DNA from 2 places in the Streptomyces sp. NPDC002602 genome. Region 2 is predicted to be linked to the other one. Evidence: predicted binding sites of a transcription regulator. Region 2 holds the regulator's gene; the other holds the start of a gene.
The links. The regulator HrcA, encoded in region 2, represses chaperone genes, less so after heat shock. The targets are predictions, from matches to a motif close to TTNGCACTCNGNNNNNCNGAGTGCNAA.
Positions count from the first base shown of each region.

Region 1: the regulator HrcA is predicted to act here: its motif matches at 1,732-1,758, upstream of groL (chaperonin GroEL).

Region 1 covers NZ_JBIAQX010000015.1:98,483-103,572, forward strand. Annotated here, with positions in the region: gene groL (chaperonin GroEL) at 1-1,567, opposite strand, end outside; gene ACFYW3_RS30175 (cold-shock protein) at 1,881-2,087, opposite strand; gene ACFYW3_RS30180 (ubiquitin-like small modifier protein 1) at 2,555-2,833, opposite strand; gene thrC (threonine synthase) at 2,868-4,151, opposite strand; SAM riboswitch class I at 4,169-4,326, opposite strand; gene ACFYW3_RS30190 (glucosyl-3-phosphoglycerate synthase) at 4,525-5,090, shown strand, end outside.
Region 2 covers NZ_JBIAQX010000002.1:500,009-505,098, reverse strand. Annotated here, with positions in the region: gene hemW (radical SAM family heme chaperone HemW) at 1-342, shown strand, start outside; gene ACFYW3_RS07690 (DUF3097 domain-containing protein) at 537-1,334, opposite strand; gene ACFYW3_RS07685 (MBL fold metallo-hydrolase) at 1,362-2,093, opposite strand; gene hrcA (heat-inducible transcriptional repressor HrcA) at 2,256-3,272, shown strand; gene dnaJ (molecular chaperone DnaJ) at 3,273-4,409, shown strand; gene ACFYW3_RS07670 (nitronate monooxygenase) at 4,579-5,090, shown strand, end outside.

The sequences.
Region 1 (5,090 bases), on a different contig from region 2:
CGGGCTTGTCGGCGATGACGGCCTCGGTCGTCAGGAACAGCGCGGCGATCGACGCGGCGTTCTGCAGCGCGGAGCGCGTGACCTTCGCCGGGTCGATGATGCCCTCGGCGATCATGTCGACGTACTCGCCGGTCGCGGCGTTCAGGCCGTGACCGATGGGCAGGTTGCGCACCTTCTCGACGACGACGCCGCCTTCGAGACCACCGTTGACGGCGATCTGCTTCAGCGGGGCCTCCAGGGCCAGGCGCACGGCGTTGGCGCCGGTGGCCTCGTCACCCGTGAGCTCCAGCTTCTCGAAGACCGCGGAGGCCTGGAGGAGGGCCACGCCACCGCCGGCGACGATGCCCTCTTCGACGGCCGCCTTCGCGTTGCGAACGGCGTCCTCGATGCGGTGCTTGCGCTCCTTGAGCTCGACCTCGGTCGCGGCGCCGGCCTTGATGACGGCCACGCCGCCGGCCAGCTTCGCGAGGCGCTCCTGGAGCTTCTCGCGGTCGTAGTCCGAGTCGGAGTTCTCGATCTCGGCGCGGATCTGGTTGACGCGACCCTGGACCTGGTCGCTGTCACCGGCACCGTCGACGATGGTGGTCTCGTCCTTGGTGATGACGACCTTGCGGGCGCGGCCGAGCAGGTCGAGACCGGCGTTCTCCAGCTTGAGGCCGACCTCCTCGGAGATGACCGTGCCGCCCGTGAGGATGGCGATGTCACCGAGCATGGCCTTGCGACGGTCACCGAAGCCCGGGGCCTTGACGGCGACGGACTTGAAGGTGCCGCGGATCTTGTTGACGACCAGGGTCGACAGGGCCTCGCCCTCGACGTCCTCGGCGATGATCAGCAGCGGCTTGCCGGACTGCATGACCTTCTCCAGGAGCGGCAGCAGGTCCTTGACCGAGCCGATCTTGGAGTTGACGATCAGGATGTACGGGTCGTCGAGGGACGACTCCATGCGCTCCATGTCGGTGGCGAAGTACGCCGAGATGTAGCCCTTGTCGAAGCGCATGCCCTCGGTGAGCTCGAGCTCCAGACCGAAGGTCTGCGACTCCTCGACGGTGATGACGCCTTCCTTGCCGACCTTGTCCATCGCCTCGGCGATGAGCTCGCCGATCTGGGTGTCGGCGGCGGAGATGGAGGCCGTGGAGGCGATCTGCTCCTTGGTCTCGACGTCCTTGGCCTGCGAGAGCAGGGCGGCGGAGACGGCCTCGACGGCCTTCTCGATGCCACGCTTGAGGGCCATCGGGTTGGCGCCGGCGGCCACGTTGCGCAGACCCTCGCGTACGAGAGCCTGGGCGAGCACGGTGGCGGTGGTCGTACCGTCGCCGGCGACGTCGTCCGTCTTCTTGGCGACTTCCTTGACCAGCTCGGCGCCGATCTTCTCGTACGGGTCCTCGAGCTCGATCTCCTTGGCGATGGAGACACCATCGTTGGTGATCGTGGGGGCGCCCCACTTCTTCTCAAGGACGACGTTGCGACCCTTGGGGCCAAGGGTGACCTTGACGGCGTCGGCGAGCTGGTTCATCCCACGCTCGAGACCGCGCCGGGCCTCCTCGTTGAACGCAATGATCTTGGCCATCTGAAGTGGTCCTCCCGGACAGGGGTGGATTGCTCCGGACCGCGCCCGCGCCCGCGACGGACGGCCAGCGAGCCCGGCGGTTCCTTCCCGCCGGACCCTGCGAGCCTCACCGGCCCGGTCCTCGTTGAGTAGCACTCTCACCTGGAGAGTGCTAACGCCAATGATTAGCACTCGACCCCCGCGAGTGCAAGCGGCTTCGGGCAACACCCCGCGAACGCGCCGGTCGGACGGGGTCACGCACGAGGGGCCCACATCCCTTGTCCAGGATGTGGGCCCCTCGTTGTCTGTACGTCGGTGGTCGATCGCGCCGGGACTAGCCGAGTGCGAGCTTGACCATGTCCGCCTGCGGACCCTTCTGGCCCTGCGAGATCTCGAACTCGACCCGCTGACCCTCTTCAAGGGTGCGGTACCCGTCCATCTGGATGGCGCTGTAGTGGACGAACACATCCGCACCACCGTCGACCGCGATGAAGCCGTAGCCCTTCTCCGCGTTGAACCACTTGACGGTGCCCTGAGCCATGCCTAACTCCCCTATTACTGGCCCTTGCGCAGGACCGCACTTCGCGGACCCGGGTCAGAACTTGCGCCGGAACGCCTCGACCGCGGCTGAATGTATCCGCACCAGTGCTGTGTGCAACAGGTCATTCCGACGAGAATTCAGGACACGAGGAAACATTGAAATAGAGTGAAAATTTGGCATATGGCCGGGCAACTCGGGCCTGACATTCGGCACCAAAGACCCATAGCGCGCTTGCATGTTGACTCAATGTCAACCATCCGGCGGCCCGCTCATATGCGGCGGGCAAGTACGGCGGAGGGGACTTCCCCAACTCTACCGCGCCCAATCAACCAGAATTGCCCCCTCCGCTTATCGGCGGAGGGGGCAATTCTGTTTGCTCTTCGTCGACGGACGACGCTCGGCGGAAGTGCCCGCGGAAGTGCCCGCGGAAGTCCCGGCGGAAGTCCGTCGTGGAAGTCCGGGACGGGTCAGCAGCCGCCCGCGACCGCCGGAATGATCGAGATGCCGGCGCCGTCGGGCGTCGCCGTCTGCAGCCCGCCCTCGAAGCGCACGTCGTCGTCGTTGACATAGACGTTCACGAAGCGGCGCAGCTTGCCCTGGTCGTCCAGGACGCGGGCGGCGATGCCCGGGTGGCTCTTCTCCAGGGACTCGATGACCTCGGAGAGGGTCGCGCCCTCGGCGGACACCTCGGCCCGGCCGCCGGTGTAGGTGCGCAGGATGGTGGGGATGCGGACGTTGACGCTCATGGCGCTACTGCCTTTCCGGAGTACGGGGGGAGGGTCAGGCCAGGCCGGCGGCGCGGAACGCGTCCAGGCTCGGGCGGATGGTGGCGGTCTGCCCGCTGTCCGCGGCCACCGCCTCCAGGGTCTTGAGACCGTCACCCGTGTTCAGGATGACCGTGGTCAGCGCGGGGTCGAGCTGCCCGTTGTCGATGAGCTTCTTCGTCACGCCGACGGTCACGCCGCCCGCGGTCTCGGCGAAGATGCCCTCGGTCTGCGCGAGGATCTTGATGGCCTCGACGACCTGCTCGTCGTTGACGTCCTCGACGTAGCCGCCGGTGCGGCGGGCGATGTCCAGGACGTACGGGCCGTCCGCCGGGTTGCCGATGGCGAGGGACTTGGCGATGGTGTTCGGCTTCTGCGGGCGGACCACCTCGTGGCCGGCCTTGAAGGCGGTGGAGACGGGCGAGCAGCCCTCGGCCTGGGCGCCGAAGATCTTGTACGGCCTGTCCTCGACGAGGCCGAGCCTGATCAGCTCCTGGAGGCCCTTGTCGATCTTCGTCAGCTGCGAGCCGGACGCGATCGGGATGACGATCTGGTCGGGCAGCTCCCAGCCGAGCTGCTCGCAGATCTCGTACGCGAGGGTCTTGGAGCCCTCGCCGTAGTACGGGCGCAGGTTGACGTTGACGAAGCCCCAGCCCTCGCCGAGCGGGTCGCCGATGAGCTCGGAGCAGAAGCGGTTGACGTCGTCGTAGTTGCCCTCGATGCCGACCAGGTCGCCGCCGTAGACGCCGGCCATGACGACCTTGCCCTGCTCCAGGTCGTGCGGGATGAACACGCAGGACCGGAAGCCGGCGCGGGCGGCAGCGGCGCCGACGGCTCCGGCCAGGTTGCCCGTGGAGGAGCAGGAGAGGGTGGTGAAGCCGAAGGCGCGGGCGGCCTCGACGGCGATGGCGACGACGCGGTCCTTGAAGGAGTGCGTCGGGTTGCCGGAGTCGTCCTTGACGTAGAGCTTGCCGGTGACGCCCAGCTCCTTGGCCAGGTTCTCGGCGTCCACGAGCTTGGTGAAACCGGGGTTCAGGCTCGGCTTGGAGGCCACGTCGGCCGGGACGGGCAGCAGCGGCGCGTAGCGCCAGATGTTGTTCGGGCCGGCCTCGATCGCGGCGCGCAGCGCCTCGGGGTCACCGGTCGGCAGGTCGTAGGCGACTTCGAGCGGTCCGAAACACTCGGCGCAGGCGAAGATCGGACCGAGTTCGAAGCGGGTGGCGCACTCGCGGCAGGAAAGGCCGGTGGCGGGTCCGAGATCTACGGTTTCGGCAGAGGTTGCGACGGTCTGTGCAGCCATGATGGCGAGGCCCTTTCTCCTCATCTTCCCCATGGCGCACTTCGCCATGAGACGGAATTGGCACCTTCCCTAGCCGGGGACCTCGCTGACGCAGCGGATGTGCGTGATCGCGAGACCGACTGGAGGGTTGCCGGGGCTTCAACGGGCCGTGTCCCTCTGCCCCTCTGGATGAGCGGTATGGCACCGGGTGACGCACTCCATGGCGGGCCCGGGCGTTTGTACACGCGGGACCCCCGGCATGCGGTGGTCCATCGCGTTGTTCAAGACTGTAACCGAAGCCCCGGGCGGTTGAGACAGCCGTCCGAACGGCGAGATGGATCACATTTCGCCCGAAACCGCCGACGCTCGATCGACCCATCAGGGAGTGCCGAAAGTGCTGGAAGAGGTGGAGCGCTGGCTGGCCGAGCGCTCCTGGTCCGCTGCCGATCGACCGCTCGACCGGCTGCTCGACCGGAAACGGGCGGCGGGCACCACGGTCAGTGTGGTGCTGCCCGCGCTCGACGAGGAGGCCACGGTCGGCGAGATCGTCGAGGTGATCCGCCGCGAGCTGATCGAGGGGCCGGGGACGCCGTTGGTGGACGAGCTGGTGGTCGTCGACTCGGGCTCCCGCGACCGGACGGCCGAGGTGGCCGCGAAGGCCGGTGCCCGCGTGGTGCACCGCGACGAGATCCTGCCGCGGCTGCCGGCCCTGCCCGGCAAGGGCGAGGTGCTGTGGCGCTCGCTGCTGGCCACGACCGGCGACGTCGTCTGCTTCGTGGACGCCGACCTGCGCGACTTCTCGGCCTCCTTCGTGTCCGGGATCGTCGGTCCGCTGCTGACCGACCCCGAGGTGCAGTTCGTGAAGGCGATGTACGACCGCCCGCTGGGCGACGCGCCGGGGCAGGGCGGCCGGGTGACCGAGCTGGTGGCCCGCCCACTGCTCAACCTGCACTGGCCGCG
Region 2 (5,090 bases):
TGGGGGGCCGGCCCCGGCGCCCACTCGCACGTGGGCGGGGTGCGCTGGTGGAACGTGAAGCACCCCGGCGCCTACGCCGCGGCGCTGGCCGAGGGCCGTTCCCCGGGCGCGGGCCGCGAACTCCTGTCGGACGAGGACCGGCGCGTCGAGCGGATCCTGCTGGAGCTGCGGCTCGTGGACGGCGTTCCGCTGTCGCTGCTGGCCCCCGCGGGCCTGGCGTCGTCCCGACGCGCCCTGGCGGACGGACTGCTGGCCCCCGGCCCGTACGAGGCCGGGAACGCCGTGCTGACCCTGCGGGGGCGGCTGCTGGCCGACGCGGTCGTCCGCGACCTGGTGGACTAAGGGCTGTCCCGCAATCCCTGGTGGATCAGCGCACGGCGTCGGACGCGGTGCATCGCAAGGCGGAGGGACGTCCTCATACCGGGCGTATTCGGGTGTTCCGACAACGCGGCGAGGTGCCGTGGCCGGCGTCGTGCGCCCGCCAGGGATTGCGGGACAGCCCTTAGGCCGGCTTCTTCGGATCCGGCCGAGCCCCGTCAGGCGGTGACGTGGTCGATCAGGTGCTCCACCGCGCCCAGCAGGGTCGGCTCCAGGTCGCGGTACGAGGTCACCCTGGACAGGATGTGCTGCCAGGCGGCGCCCGTGTTCGGCGGCCAGCCCAGCGCCCGGCAGACGCCCGTCTTCCAGTCCTCCCCGCGCGGGATCACCGGCCAGGCCGCGATGCCCAGGGCGGACGGTTTCACCGCCTGCCAGACGTCCACGTAGGGATGGCCCACGATCAGGACGTGCGGAGAGGTGACCTCGGCGGCGATCCGCGACTCCTTCGAACCCGGCACCAGGTGGTCCACCAGGACCCCCAGCCGGGCGTCCGCGGCCGGCGCGAAGTCCGCCACGATCGTCGGCAGGTCGTCGATGCCCTCCAGGTACTCCACGACCACGCCCTCGATGCGCAGGTCGTCGCCCCAGACCCGCTCCACCAGCTCGGCGTCGTGGCGGCCCTCGACGTAGATCCGGCCCGCCCGGGCCACCCGGGCCCGGGCCCCGGGGACGGCGAGCGAGCCCGAGGCCGTACGGGCCGGGGCGGCCGGGGCGCGGGACGGACGGGTCAGGGTGACCACCGCCCCGTCCAGCAGGAAGCCGCGGGGCTCCAGCGGGAACACCCGCCGCTTGCCGAAGCGGTCCTCCAGGGTCACCGTGCCGGCCTCGCAGGCCACCACCGCCCCGCAGAAGTCCGTACCGGCCACCTCGACGACCAGGTCGCGGTCCGCCGGCACCTCGGGCACGGCCTTGGCGCGCTTCCACGGCGGGGTCAGGTCGGGGGAGTACTCACGCATCCGGCGACCGTACGAGAGAGCCCGGGCTCACGCCCTCGACACGCCGAACCTCGTTGCCAGTGTGTCGCGTTGCGCACGGACGAAGGTCGCGTCGACCACCGCTCCGTGACCCGGCACGTACAGTGCGTCGTCGCCGCCCAGCGAGAGCAGCCGGTCCAGGGCCGCCGGCCACTGTCCGGGCACCGCGTCCGAGCCGGCCTGGGGTTCGCCCGACTCCTCGACCAGGTCCCCGCAGAAGACGACCTCCCGTTCGCCCGGGACGAAGACCGCCAGGTCGTGCTGGGAGTGCGCGGGTCCGAGGTTCGCGAGCAGCACCTGTACGGCGCCCAGGTCCAGCGTCCGTTCGCCCGACACCGGGTGCCCCGGCGCCACGACCAGGTCGGCGGCCTCCGCGGCCTCCGCCGCGTCCAGGCCGTGCGCGGTCGCGCTGTGCCGCAGTTCCTCGCGGCCGGTGGGCGTCGACAGCACCTTGTCCAGGCCGACCGCGCCGTGGAACTCGGCGCCCGTGAAGGCGGAGCCGCCCAGTACGTGGTCGAAATGTCCGTGCGTGAATGCGATATGGGTCACGTGCCGGCCGGTCAGCCGCTCCGCCTCGGCCCGCACCCGCGCACCCTCGCGCACGCACGAACCGGGATCGACGAGAAGAACCGAATCGTCGCCCACCACCAGCCCCACGGTGCAGTCCCACACCGGCAGACGACGCCGTCCGACCCGCCCGGTCAGCCGTTCCCAGCCCGCCTCTTCCCATTGCACGTCCATGCGGTGACGCTACCCTGGCGGGCCGCCCTTGCCTCCCGCGTACCACCCGGCCGTACACTGACCGGGGGATCTCTGGCACTCGAATGTGCAGAGTGCCAACAAGGCCCGCAACGGGACCGAACGACGACCGAAGAAGACCGACCGCATCCGGAGGTGTGCGCGATGCTCAGTGAACGCAGGCTCGAGGTGCTGCGCGCCATCGTCCAGGACTACGTCGGGACGGAGGAGCCGGTCGGCTCCAAGGCGCTCACCGAGCGGCACCGGCTCGGCGTCTCGCCCGCCACCGTGCGCAACGACATGGCGCTGCTGGAGGACGAGGGCTACATCGCCCAACCCCACACCAGTGCCGGTCGGATCCCCACCGACAAGGGTTACCGGCTCTTCGTGGACAAGCTGGCGGGGGTCAAACCGCTGTCCACGCCGGAGCGGCGGGCCATCCAGAACTTCCTCGACGGCGCCGTCGACCTCGACGACGTCGTGGGGCGCACCGTGCGGCTGCTCGCGCAGCTCACCCGGCAGGTCGCCGTGGTGCAGTACCCGTCGCTGACCCGTTCCACCGTCCGGCACGTCGAGCTGCTGTCGTTGGCGCCCGCGCGCCTGATGCTCGTGTTGATCACGGACACCGGGCGGGTCGAGCAGCGGCTGGTCGACTGCCAGACGCCCTTCGGGGAGACCTCGCTCGCCGATCTGCGGGCGCGGCTCAACAGCCGGGTGGTCGGCCGTCGGTTCACCGACGTGCCGCCGCTGGTACAGGACCTTCCGGAGTCCTTCGAGACCGAGGACCGGGCGACGGTCAAGGCCGTCCTCGACACCCTTCTCGAAACGCTCGTGGAGGAGGCGGAGGAGCGGCTGATGATCGGCGGCACCGCCAACCTCACACGGTTCGGACATGACTTTCCCCTGACGATCAGGCCGGTGCTCGAAGCGCTGGAGGAGCAGGTCGTGCTCCTCAAGCTGCTGGGCGAGGCCAACGAGTCGGGGATGGCCGTGAAGATCGGGCATGAGAATGCCTACGAGGGACTGAACTCCACGTCCGTCGTCTCGGTCGGCTACGGTTCGGGCGGCGAAGCAGTCGCCAAACTCGGCGTGGTCGGACCGACCCGCATGGACTACCCCGGAACGATGGGAGCGGTACGCGCAGTGGCACGTTACGTCGGACAGATCCTGGCGGAGTCGTAAGTGGCCACGGACTACTACGCCGTTCTCGGCGTGCGCCGCGACGCATCGCAGGACGAGATCAAGAAGGCCTTCCGTCGCCTCGCCCGCGAACTCCACCCGGACGTGAATCCGGATCCGAAGACGCAGGAGCGCTTCAAGGAGATCAACGCGGCCTACGAGGTGCTCTCGGACCCGCAGAAGAAGCAGGTCTACGACCTCGGCGGCGACCCGCTGTCCTCCTCGGGCGGCGGCGGCGCGGGCGGATTCGGGGCGGGTGGCTTCGGCAACTTCTCCGACATCATGGACGCCTTCTTCGGTCAGTCCCAGCAGCGCGGACCGCGCTCGCGGACCCGCCGAGGCCAGGACGCCATGATCCGCCTCGACCTGGAACTGGACGAGGCGGCCTTCGGGACGACCAAGGACATCCAGGTCGACACGGCCGTGGTCTGCACGACCTGCTCCGGTGAGGGCGCCGCCCCCGGCACCTCGGCGCAGACGTGTGACATGTGTCGCGGTCGCGGTGAGGTCTCGCAGGTCACCCGGTCCTTCCTGGGCCAGGTCATGACCTCGCGGCCCTGCCCGCAGTGCCAGGGCTTCGGCACCGTGGTCCCCACCCCGTGCCCCGAGTGCGCGGGCGACGGACGGGTGCGGTCCCGCCGCAGCCTCACGGTCAAGATCCCCGCCGGTGTCGAGAACGGCACCCGCATCCAGCTCGCGGGCGAGGGCGAGGTCGGCCCCGGCGGCGGCCCCGCCGGCGACCTGTACGTGGAGATCCACGAGCTGCCGCACCCGACCTTCCAACGGCGCGGGGACGACCTGCACTGCACGGTCACCCTCCCCATGACGGCGGCGGCCCTGGGCACCAAATGCCCGCTGGAGACGCTCGACGGCCTGGAGGAGATCGACATCCGGCCCGGCACCGGCTCCGGGCAGGCGATCCCGCTGCACGGGCGCGGCGTCACGCACCTGCGCGGCGGCGGGCGCGGCGACCTGATCGTCCACGTCGAGGTCACCACCCCCGGCAAGCTGGACGCCCAGCAGGAGGACCTGCTGCGCCAGCTCGCGAAGCTGCGCGGCGAGGAGCGGCCGATGGGCCAGTTCGCGCCGGGCCAGCAGGGCCTGTTCAGCCGCCTGAAGGACGCGTTCAACGGCCGCTGACCGGCCGCACGCACCCTCTCGCACGAGCCCGATCCGGGGATGTCCCGGGTCGGGCTCGATGCCGTGCGGGGCGGGGTGCGACACGGGGTCGAGCGACTTCGCAGGCGGACTATGCCAGGCGAATGCGATGATTCGGCCCGGTGCGCGGGGACGTGGCACGATGCAGTCCATGTCCTCCTCGCCGAACGGTCTCACCCCTTACCCGATCGTGCAGGCGCCCATGGCGGGCGGCGCCTCCTGTCCGCCGCTGGCCGCCGCGGTGTGCGAGGCGGGCGGGCTGGGCTTCCTGGCCGGCGGCTACAAGACCGCCGACGGGATGTACCAGGAGATCAAGCGGCTGCGCGCGCTCACCCGACGTCCGTTCGGCGTCAACCTCTTCATGCCGCAGACCGGCTACGTGGACCCGGCCGAGATCGAGACGTACCGGGGACAGCTCGCCGGCGAGGCCAACTGGTACGAGGTGTCGCTGGCCGAGGAGGACATCATCGGCACCTCCGACGACGGCTACGAGGCCAAGCTCGCCATCCTCGTCGAGGACCCCGTCCCCGTCGTGTCGTTCACCTTCGGCTGCCCGCCCCCCGCCGTCTGCGCCCGACTGCGCGAGGCCGGCACGTACACCGTCGTCACGGTGACCTCGGTGGAGGAGGCGCGGGCCGCCGAGGCGGCGGGAGCCGACGCCGT